Linked DNA regions of Euzebya sp.. The protein of the gene in region 2 interacts with the protein of the main gene of each other region in a pairwise test. Links are inferred from orthologs where the notes say so. Each region holds a gene or a part of one and is shown on either strand. Other genes may lie near its edges.

Region 1 (5,106 bases), on a different replicon or contig from region 2:
CGATGGGCGCACCCGGCGCCACGCCGGCCGCGTCGGTCGTCATCAGCCGCTGGACCCGGGTGCTCGGCCGGCGCCGCCACCACGACCGGCTGCTCGCCTCGACCAGAGCGCGGGCGAGGGGCTCGTCGCCGATCAGGATCCGCCAGCGGGCCCGGTCGATGGACGGCGCGAGGGCCTCCGCCGCCGCCGGGTCGCCGGCCGGGACGACGGTGCCCGTCAGGCCCAGGTGGACCACGGCGCGGGGGCGGTCGTCGCCGAAGACGACGAACCGGTCGACCTCACCGCGGTCGAGCGCGTCGAGCAGGTAGTGGTGACGCGGGTCCCACATGCCGGCGCCCAGCCGGCCGAAGTCCGACTCGAGGGCCGCGGTCACGCGGGGGACGTCGTCGGGGCGCAGCCGCTGCGCCGTCGCGCGGGCGGGGGTCGTCGTCATGTGCGGGCGAGCGGCGAGAACCCCAGGCCGGGGTCGGCGTCCAGGTCCAGCGGCGTGCGCTGCCCCGCGACCAGCCGGTTGAAGCCGGCCGCCGCGATCATCGCCCCGTTGTCGGTGCAGAGCACCGGCTGGGGCAGCAGGAGGCGCCGCCCGGTGCGGGCGCAGCCGTCGGTCATCGCCTCCCGCAGGCGGGTGTTCGCGGCCACCCCACCCACGAGGGTGACCGTGCCGATGTCCTCGGCGGCCGCGGCGTCGAGGGTCTTCGCGACCAGCACGTCGACGATCGCCTCGGTGAAGGAGGCGGCGACGTCGCTGAGCACGATCTCCTCGTCCGCGGCGTCACGGCGGCGGAGCTCGCGGATCACGGCCGTCTTGAGGCCGGACATCGAGAAGTCGTAGGTGCCGTCGCCCAGCATCGCCCGCGGGAACGCGATCGCGGTCGGGTCGCCCGTCCGGCTGAGCTGGTCGATCTCGGGGCCGCCGGGGTAGGGGAGGCCGAGGAAGCGCGCGACCTTGTCGAAGGCCTCGCCGGCCGCGTCGTCGATCGTCGCGCCGATCGTGGAGAACGTCCCGGACGCGTCGAGGCGGACCAGGCTGGTGTGCCCGCCGGACACGATCAGCGCCAGCAGCGGGGGGTCGAGCAGCCCGTACTCGAGCTGGGTCGCGCACACGTGGCCCTCGAGGTGGTTGACCCCGATGAACGGCAGGTCGTGGGCCAGCGCGATCGACTTGGCGCCGGCGACGCCGACGAGCAGGGCGCCGACCAGCCCCGGGCCGGCGGTGACGGCGACGCCCTCCAGGTCGGCGTAGGTCGCACCCGCCTCGACCAGCGCGCGGTCGACGGCGGGCAGCAGCATCTCGAGGTGCGCGCGCGCCGCGATCTCGGGGACGACCCCGCCGAAGGGGCGGTGGACGTCGACCTGGGATCCGATCACGTTCGACCGGACCCGCACGCCGTCCTCGACCAGGGCGACGGCGGTCTCGTCACACGACGTCTCGATCCCGAGCACCAGCACCTAGGTGTCCCCTCCCCGCTCCCGGTCCCCGGCGACACCGGCGATGTGCGCGCGGCGCGCCGTCTCACGCGGTCCGGCGATGTCGTGCACCCACATGATGATCGCGTCCTCCTCGCCGCCGTAGTAGCCCCGCCGCACTCCCACCGGCGCGAAGCCGACGCGCGCGTACAGGCGCTGGGCGGCGGTGTTCGATGCCCGCACCTCGAGGGTCGCCGCGGTCGTCCCGAGGGCGACGGCGGCGTCCAGCAGCGCGAGCACCAGCCGCGTGGCGATGCCCCGGCGCCGTGCGGTCGGCGCGACCGCGACCGTGGTGATGTGGGCCTCGTCGAGCGCGCGCATCACCCCGCCGTAGCCGAGGAGGTCGTCATCCTCCTCCCCCGCCCACGCGGTCAGGTACCGCCGTCCCTCGGCGGCCAGCTCGGACGCGAACAGCGCGGGCGACCACGGCCGGTCGTGCACCGACTGCTCGAGCGCGACGACCCGGTCCAGGTGCGCGGCGCGCATCGTCGCGATGCGCGGGGCCGTGCGCGCCCGCGCCCCGGCCTGTCCCGTGACCGCGGACACCGTCATGGGGGGCCCGCCGTCCCGCCGTGCAGCGCGCCCCGCTTGGCCCAGCCGATCTGGGCGTCGGCCTGGCGGAGGTAGATCGGCGTCAGCTCCTCGGGACGTCGGGTCTCCTCCCGGATGAACCGGCCCATCGCGAGCGCGACCAGGGCCCGCGCGTCGGGGTGGACCGATCCCTCGGCGACGTCCGCGCCGGCGCTCTCGAGGAGCCCCCGGTGCTGCACGGCGCCCTCCCCGACGCACAGCGTGTCCTCCGTCGTGGCCTCGAGCTCGGCCGCCAGCACGTCGGGACGGCCGCGCCGGAACTCGCCCAGGCGCTGCACGCCGCCGTGGACCGACTTGTACGTCGCCCAGAACAGCTCGCCGCGCCGCGCGTCGATGACGCTGCACAGCTGCCGACGGACGTGGCGGTGGGGGAAGGCGAGCAGGTCGAGGGATGCGAGACCGACCATCGGCAGGCTGCGCGCGTGGGCGAACGCCTGGGCGGTGGTGATCCCCACCCGCATGCCGGTGAACAGGCCGGGGCCGAGGGAGACGGCCACGCCGTTCACCGCCGAGGCGTCGACGCCGGCGGTGTCGAGGCAGTAGCGGATCGCGGGGGCCACGAACGCGCCGTGGGCGCGGGCCAGCTCGGGCAGGCCGGGGCCGATCGCCGCGGAGGCGACGACGCCCTTGTCGGTCCCGAGGCAGACGCTGGCCGCCGGGGTGGAGGTCTCGATGCCGAGGACCAGCACGTCAGCTCCGCTCCGCGAGCCACGGGCGCAGGTCCCCCAGGACCTCCACCAACCGCCGCGCCCAGTCGTGGCCGTGCGGAGTCAGCAGCACGGTCCGCGGCTCGGCCGTCCAGCCGCCGGCTGCGGCGGCCGAGGCGGCTCCGTCGCCGTCGAGGGGCGGCAGGCGCAGCTCGACCTCGAGGTGCTCGGCGGGCAGGAGGGGCGCCATCGCATCCCCCCACTCGACGAACGTGACGGCGTGGTCGTCGCCGGACTCGGCGAAGCCGACGTCGAGCACCTCCTGCAGGCTCTCCAGCCGGTAGACGTCGAGGTGGCGCACGTCGACGCGGCCCCCCCGGTACTCCTTGCGCAGGATGAACGACGGGCTGGTCACCCGAGCGGTCACGCCCAGCGCCGCCGCCGCGCCCTGCACGAAGCAGGTCTTGCCGGCACCGATCTCACCGGTCAGCGCCACGACGTCGCCCGGCTGCAGGACGGCGGCGAGCCGACCCGCGAGGAGCTTCGTCTCCTCCGGCGTCGTGGTGATCAGCTCCAGCTTGTGACCGATGGTGATCCTCGCCTGGTTGCGCATCACGGAGGCGTCAGTGTAGTCCTGTGGTCCCCTGCCTCCCCCTGACTGGTGAGTCGATGAGCAAGCTGACGGTCGCCGTGGCCGACGACGGCGTGGCGACCATGACCCTGACCGATCCCGATCGCCGCAACGCGATGGGGTACGAGATGGCGGCTGAGATGATCGCGGCCGCCGGTGACCTCGCCGGCGACCCGGACGTCCGCGCCCTGGTGGTCACCGGCGAGGGCAAGGGGTTCTGCGCCGGCGCGGACCTGCCCCAGCTGTTCGGGCGGCCGGACCGCCCGGTCGCCGAGCTGCGCGCCGAGCTGCAGGGCTACTACCGGGCGTTCCTCGCCATCCGCGACCTGTCGTTCCCCACGATCGCGGCGGTCAACGGCGCAGCGGTCGGGGCCGGGTTGAACCTGGCGATGGCCTGCGACGTCCGCATCGCGGGCACCCACGCGACGATGGGCGCGACGTTCGCGAAGATCGGCCTGCACCCGGGGGGCGGGTGCACCTGGTTCCTCGTGAAGGCCATGGGGCCCTCCCGCGCCCTCACCACCCTGCTGCTCGGCGACCTGCTGGACGCGGAGCGCTGCGTCGAGCTCGGCCTCGCCGAGGGGCCGGAGGAGGACTGCGTCGGCGTGGCCACGGACCTGGCCCACCGGTTCGCCCAGGTGGATCCGCAGCTCGCCCGCCACATCAAGCGGTCGGTCGCGCTCGCGGTCGAGACCGACGACCTCGGGGCGGTCCTCGAGTACGAGTCGTGGGCCCAGGCCGCCTCCGCCCAGTCCGACGAGCTGCGCCGCTGGGTGGCCAAGTTCAGCTGATGGCCGACGACACCGCGGCCGACGGGTTCTGGCGGATCCACGACGGGCTCCCGCGCGAGGGACCCGGCTCGCCGGCCTCGACCAGGCGCGCCCTGGACCTGTCCGGGATCGGCGGACGCGCCCGCGTCGTCGACGTCGGTTGCGGACCGGGCCCCCAGTCGCTGGTGCTCGCCGAGGCCATGCCAGATGCGGAGATCCTCGCCGTGGACGCCCACGAACCCTTCGTCGCGGAGGTGCGCCGCCGGGCGGCCGACGCCGGGGTCGCCGACCGCGTGACCGCGGTCGTCGGGGACATGGCCGACCTGGGGTCCGTGGTGGACCGCCACGTGGGCGGACCGGTCGACCTGATCTGGTCCGAGGGCGCCGCCTACGTGATGGGCTTCGAGGCGGCCCTCCGCACCTGGCACCCGGTCCTGGGCCCCGGCGGCGTGCTGGCGCTGACCGAGCCGGTGTGGCTCGCCCCCACCGTGCCGCAGGCCGTGCGGGACTTCTGGGACGAGGCCTACCCGGCCCTCCAACCCCTCCAGGTCCGTCGCGCGCAGGCGCTGCACGCCGGCTACCGGCGCATCGGCGACTTCGTGCTGCCCCGCGAGGACTGGGACGCCTACTACGAGCCCGTCCGCGCGCGGCTGGCCGAGCTGCGCGAGGACCCGGCCCGGATCGGTCCGGCTCTGGCCGACGCGATCGCTGCCACCGAGGCCGAGCTGGCGGCCTTCGACGGCGGAGGGGCGGAGGCGGTCGGCTACGCCTTCCTCGTCCTCCGACGGGACGGCTGAGCCGTGCTGTTCGGCGGCGCGCAGTGGCAGGCGGTCGCGGACGGCCGCATCACCGTGGCGTTCAGGCGGTGGCGCCGCCCCACGGTCAAGGCCGGCGGCACGCTGCGCAGCGGCGCCGGCTACCTGGCGATCGACGCCGTCGAGGTGCTCGACTCCGTCGACGACATCGACCCCGACGACGTGGCCCGAGCAGGTCACGACTC
Region 2 (5,288 bases):
CGTCGGGGCGGTCGGTGACGGTGCCGTTGGACACGACCTCCCACCCGGCCGGCGCGTGGACGGCGAGCTCGAACGTCGCCTTCAGGTCGGGCTGGTCGAAGCACGCGAAGACGCGGTGGGCCTCGAAGGGCTCGAACTGGGTGTAGAGGAAGACCTGGTCGTCGACCGGGTCGACGAAGCGGTGCAGACCCGCCCCCGCCGTGCTGTACGGGCAGCGGGCGGTGACCACGACCTCGTTGCGCTCGGCGAGGTCGGTGAGGTGCAGCTGCCCGCGCTCGTGGCGGACCGGCACGTCGACGCCGTCGACGGTGACCGACTCCACCGCCACCGCGTCGAGGTCGAGGAACGTGGCCGCGCCCTCGCGGGCGGTGAAGGTGACCCGGGTCGTGGATCCGAACGTCGACGGGTCCCCGTCGGCGACGTCGAGCTCGACGTGGTAGGCGACGTCGGAGATCGACGCCGCGCGGGCTCGGGCGTCCTCACGCGTGAGGTTCGTGGCGGTCACTGCGCCTCCCCTGGGGCTGCGATGGGCGGCGCCGGAAGGCTAGTCGGCCGGGACCCCCGTCGCCCTCGCCGGACCAGCCCCGGCGCATCAGCCCCGGCGGGCGACCGCGGCGCGCTCGCGGGCCGCACGGGCCGCGACGGTGGTGAGCACCGCCATGGCGGCGTCGAGTCGGCCGTGGCGGTCGTCGGCGAGCGCATCGACGAAGAGGCAGTCGGCCGTCGCCTCCAGCCGGCGGATCGCGATCGTGGCGTCCCGTGCGGCGTGGCGGTCGCGCGGGCGCGCGGTCACCTGCAGCTGGGCGTCGTCGACGGCGCTGGCGCCCGCGCGGAGCGCCTCCACCGCGGCGGCGGTGGTGCGGCAGGTGTCCACGGCGTCGCGGGCGGCCGGCTCAACCGCGTGCACCTGCGCGGTCTGCTCCGCGACCTGCGCCCACACCGCGCAGAGCGCGTCGATGTCGCCGAACAGGTCGTGGTAGGCCACCTCGAGCGTCAGCCCGTGCGCCAGGGCGATCCCCTCCCAGCACGTCTCGAGGAGGACCCGCGCGACCTCGTCCCGGTAGGTGTGGCCGAGGCTGGTGCACCCGACGTCGAGCGCCCGCGCGATGCGGTCCAGCCGGTCGAGCACCGCGGTGAGGTCGTCGTCGCGCACGACCTCACCGTACCGCCGGCGTCCACCGCCGGTCGATGGTCGATGACATGACGTCAACGCGGGATCACGCAGCGTGGTCGCGGGCGCGCGCGTGGCGGAGGGGACCGTCCAGCTTGCGCCGGATCCGCTGCCTGGCGTTGTCGATGGCCTTGTCGGTCACCCCCAGCGCCTCGGCGATCTCGGCGTACCGGTGCCCGTCCGCCAGACCGGCCAGGACGGCCACCTCGAGGTCGCTCAGCAGCTGGCGGACGACCCTGCCCACGACCTCCGCCTCGGCCCGTCGGATCAGGTCCTCCGCGGGATCGCCCGACCCGGGCCGGTCCGCGGGGAGGGGCAGGTCGGGGTGGAGGGGCACCGCGGCGTTGAGCAGCAGGTGCTTGTCCCGGGTCGCCGCCCGCACCGCGGTCAGGATCTGGCGGACGACGCAGAGCTCGGCGAAGGTGCGGAACGACGCCGGGCGCCCATCGACCCCGTCGGGCGCGAAGTCCCGGATGGCCTTGTACAGCCCGACCATCCCCTCCTGGACCACGTCGTCGCGGTCCGCGCCGGCGAGGTGGTAGCGCCGGGCTCGCGCCCGGACCACCGGCCGGTAGCGGACGAGGAGGGCGTCGAGTGCGACCCCGTCGCCGCGCCGGGCGCGCACGACCAGCTCCTCGTCGCGCACACCGGACTGCGCGGGTGCGTCCATCACTCGGGCAACCCTACGCGGCTCAGCCAGTCGCGGCGGCCCGCGCCAGGTGGCGGCGCCGCCACTCGAAGGCGGCGACCGCGGTGGCCGTCGAGGCGTTCAGCGAGTCGAGCCGCCCCGCCATCGGGATGGCGACCAGCGCGTCCGCCTGCTCGGCGACGAGCCGCGACAGGCCTCGGCCCTCCTCCCCCACGACCAGCGCCACCCGCTCGTCCATGAGGGGGGCGTCCCACACCGTCCACTCGGCCTCGCCCGCCAGGCCGAGGGTCCACAGGCCGGCGTCGCGCAGCGTCGCGAGGGCCCGGGCGATGTTCGTGACGCGGACCACCGGCAGCCAGGACAGCGCGCCAGCGCTGGCCTTCTCCGCCGCGGGGGACGGTCCTGCCGCCCGCTTGTCGCGGATGACCACACCGCCGGCCCCGGCCTGCTCGCTGACGCGCACGATCGCCCCGAGGTTGCGGGGGTCGGTCACCCCGTCGACGACCACGACGAGATCCGCGCCGGCGACGTCGGCCAGGTCGGCGTACGCGAACGGCTCGGCGACGGCGACGACGCCCTGGTGGCGCACCTCCCCCGCCATGGCATCGAGCTCGTCGCGGGTGGCGGCACGGACGTCCAGGCCCGCCTGGCGGGCCTGCTCCGCCAGGTCGTCGAGGGTCCCGCCGCCGCGCCGATCGACCACGACCCACCGGAGGGCGCGCCCGGCGCGCAGCGCCTCCGCGACCGGCTGGCGACCAGGGATGACCTCGAGCGCGGGCTCGTCGTCGGCACCGCCGCCGCGCTGCGGTCGTCCGCCCCTGCGCGGCCTGCTCACGCGAGCCGCCAGCGGGCGCCGTCCCGGGAGTCCTCCACCACGATGCCACCGGCGGTCAGGGCGTCGCGGATGCGATCGGACGTGGCGAAGTCCCGGTCCTGTCGCGCCTGGGCCCTGAGCTCGAGCAGCACCTCGACGAGCGGCGCGACGTCCGGTCCGTCCCCGGCGTGCTGGACCGGGTCCAGCCCGACGAGGCGGCAGATCGCGATCGCGGTCGCCCGCGCGGTGGCCGCCGCAGCGGCGTCCCCGCCGGACAGCGCGGCGTTGCCGTCCCTGACGACGCCGAACAGCACGCTCGACAGCTCGGGGGTGTCGAGGTCGTCACCGAGCGCGTCGACGGCCCGATCGAGGACGGCCTCGTCCGCGTCCCCGCCATCGGGTGCGCTCGCCGCGAAGGTCGTCAGGCGCCGCCACGCGGCCTGCACCTCCTCCAGGCGGTCGGGGCTGAACTGGGCGATCGAGCGGTAGTGGTGCTGCAGGAAGTACAGGCGCAGGACCGCCCCGCCGTAGGTGTCGAGCGCATCGGACAGCGTGATGAAGTTGCCGAGGGACTTCGACATCTTCTCGCCGTCGATGTTGAGCATCCCGTTGTGCAGCCACAGGCGGGCGAAGCGCTCGCCGGTCGCCGCCTCGGACTGGGCGATCTCGTTCTCGTGGTGCGGGAAGATCAGGTCGCTGCCGCCGGTGTGGACGTCGAGGTGGCCGTCCAGGTACTTCCGCGCCATGGCCGAGCACTCGATGTGCCAGCCCGGCCTGCCGGGCCCCCAGGGGGACGCCCAGCTCGGCTCCCCCGGCTTGGCCGCCTTCCACAGGGTGAAGTCGGCCGGGTCCTCCTTCCGCGGGTCCGGCTCGACGCGCGCGCCGGCCAGCATGTCGTCGAGGTTGCGGCCGCTGAGCGTGCCGTCGCCCTCGAAGGCGCGCACCCGGAACAGGACGTCCTGGCCGGGGGTGTCCCCGTCGACCGCGTAGGCGTAGCCGCGCTCGACCAGCTCGCCGATCAGCTCGATCATCTCGATGATGTGGCCCGTCGCGCGCGGGACGATGTGCGGCTCGAGGACGCCGAGGCGGCGCATCTGCGCCTCGTAGACCCGCGCGTACTGCTCGCTGACCGCGGCGGGGTCCCGACCCTCGGCGTTGGCCCGGTCGATGATCTTGTCCTCGACGTCGGTGATGTTGCGGACGTGCAGGACCTCGATCCCGTGGTGCTCGACCAGCCGGCGCAGCAGGTCCGGCACCAGCGCGGCCCGCGCGTGCCCGAAGTGGGGGACGTCCTGCACGGTCGGGCCGCAGACGTACATGCCGAACGGTCGGTCGCCGGACCGCACGTCGTCGGTCAGGACGTCCTCGAGCTCCCGGGTCAAGGTGTTGTACAGGCGCATGGCAGGTCGCAGCGTACGCGGTGGTCGACCGCACGCCGCGCGCTACCCTCTCGCGGTCTGATGTCGGTGCCCTCGGCCTCCCAGCGGGTCAGGGCTCAAGGAGCGGCCGGCGGCGGCCGATGGGGTCTGCATGCACCAGCAGGTGAACCGCCAGTCCGTGCGCGAGCGCGTCCGGACCGAGCGCGTCGTGCGCCGCATCGAGCGCCAGCGCTACGGGCAGAGCACCCGGGACTTCCACCGCCGGCAGCGCCTGCAGCGCGTCGCCTTCGGGCTGCTCGTCGCGGTGGTCGCCCTCAGCGCGCTGGCGCTCGCCGTCAGCTGACCTCGGGGTCGGCGGGCACCAGCAGCGCGACCGCGACGCAGGCGATCCCCTCGCCCCGGCCGATGGCCCCCAGCCGATCCGTCGTGGTCGCCTTGACCGAGACCGCGCCCTCGGCGACGCCGAGCAGACCGGCGATGCGGGTGGCCATCGCCTCGCGGTGCGCGGCGAGCCGCGGCCGCTGCGCGACGACGGTCAGGTCGACGTTGCCGACCGCGAGCCCGCGGCCCCCGAGCTCGGCCACCGCCGCCTGCACGAACGTCGCGCTGTCCGCGCCCGCGGTCTCCGGGCGGTCCACCCCGACGAGGCCCCCGAGGTCACCGGCACCGGCCGCGCCCAGCAGCGCGTCGACCAGGGCGTGGAGCACCACGTCGGCGTCGCTGTGGCCCGCCAGGGGCGGACCGGGGACCACCACGCCACCGAGCACGAGCGGGCGAGCCGCGTGCGCATCGTCGGGGGTCTGGACGTCGAAGGCGTGGACGTCGAGCCCCTGGCCGATGCGCACGCTCACGCCGAGGAGCCCCGGCTGACCGGCCGTGGCCGGTCCGTCCGGGTCGCGAAGAGCATCCGCCCGTTGGCGTTCGCCATGATGCTGGTCACCTCGACGGCGACCGTCGCGTCGATGGCGTCCGCGGCCCGCTCGACCACGACCATCGTGCCGTCCGGCAGGTACCCGACGCCCTGGTGGCGCTCGCGGCCCTCCTTGGCGATGCGCACCTCGAGGGTGTCGCCGGGGACCACCGGGGGTCGCAGGCTGTCGGCGAGGCTGTGGAGGTTGCGGACCTTCAGGCCCTGGACCTCGGCGACCCGCGCCAGGTTCGCGTCGGTGGTGAGCAGCGGCGTGCCGCGGGACCGGGCGACCGCGAGCAGCTGGAGGTCCACCTCGTCACCCGGCGGGTGCTCCTCCAGGACCTCCACGCCGACCGACGCGAGCT

The links. Proteins that work in one complex are often made in the same cells at the same time.
Region 1: the proteins of rlmB (region 2) and tsaE interact in binary tests that used the Escherichia coli proteins (3 or more experiments, as listed by UniProt). The link is inferred for Euzebya sp. from one-to-one orthologs.

What each region holds. Positions count from the first base shown.
Region 1 is NZ_CAXQBR010000074.1:53,332-58,437, reverse strand. The notes cover bases 1,534-4,351. They hold tsaE (tRNA (adenosine(37)-N6)-threonylcarbamoyltransferase complex ATPase subunit type 1 TsaE), read right to left. Parts: upstream 3,319-4,351; coding sequence 2,749-3,318; downstream 1,534-2,748. Other genes in these bases: ACEQ2X_RS16350 (cyclopropane-fatty-acyl-phospholipid synthase family protein), read left to right, coding at 4,127-4,351; ACEQ2X_RS16355 (enoyl-CoA hydratase), read left to right, coding at 3,375-4,127; tsaB (tRNA (adenosine(37)-N6)-threonylcarbamoyltransferase complex dimerization subunit type 1 TsaB), read right to left, coding at 2,016-2,747; rimI (ribosomal protein S18-alanine N-acetyltransferase), read right to left, coding at 1,534-2,019. Outside these bases: ACEQ2X_RS16380 (GNAT family N-acetyltransferase), read right to left, coding at 1-433; tRNA (adenosine(37)-N6)-threonylcarbamoyltransferase complex transferase subunit TsaD, read right to left, coding at 430-1,449; more of rimI, read right to left, coding at 1,450-1,533; more of ACEQ2X_RS16350, read left to right, coding at 4,352-4,903; ACEQ2X_RS16345 (hypothetical protein), read left to right, coding at 4,907-5,106. UniProt on the Escherichia coli protein: Required for the formation of a threonylcarbamoyl group on adenosine at position 37 (t(6)A37) in tRNAs that read codons beginning with adenine.
Region 2 is NZ_CAXQBR010000075.1:61,033-66,320, forward strand. The notes cover bases 760-3,759. They hold rlmB (23S rRNA (guanosine(2251)-2'-O)-methyltransferase RlmB), read right to left. Parts: upstream 2,656-3,759; coding sequence 1,864-2,655; downstream 760-1,863. Other genes in these bases: ACEQ2X_RS16750 (hypothetical protein), read right to left, coding at 760-1,153; ACEQ2X_RS16755 (sigma-70 family RNA polymerase sigma factor), read right to left, coding at 1,218-1,841; cysS (cysteine--tRNA ligase), read right to left, coding at 2,652-3,759. In the rest of the region: pepN (aminopeptidase N), read right to left, coding at 1-505; more of ACEQ2X_RS16750, read right to left, coding at 593-759; more of cysS, read right to left, coding at 3,760-4,034; ACEQ2X_RS16770 (hypothetical protein), read left to right, coding at 4,165-4,356; ispF (2-C-methyl-D-erythritol 2,4-cyclodiphosphate synthase), read right to left, coding at 4,349-4,864; ACEQ2X_RS16780 (PIN/TRAM domain-containing protein), read right to left, coding at 4,861-5,288. UniProt on the Escherichia coli protein: Specifically methylates the ribose of guanosine 2251 in 23S rRNA.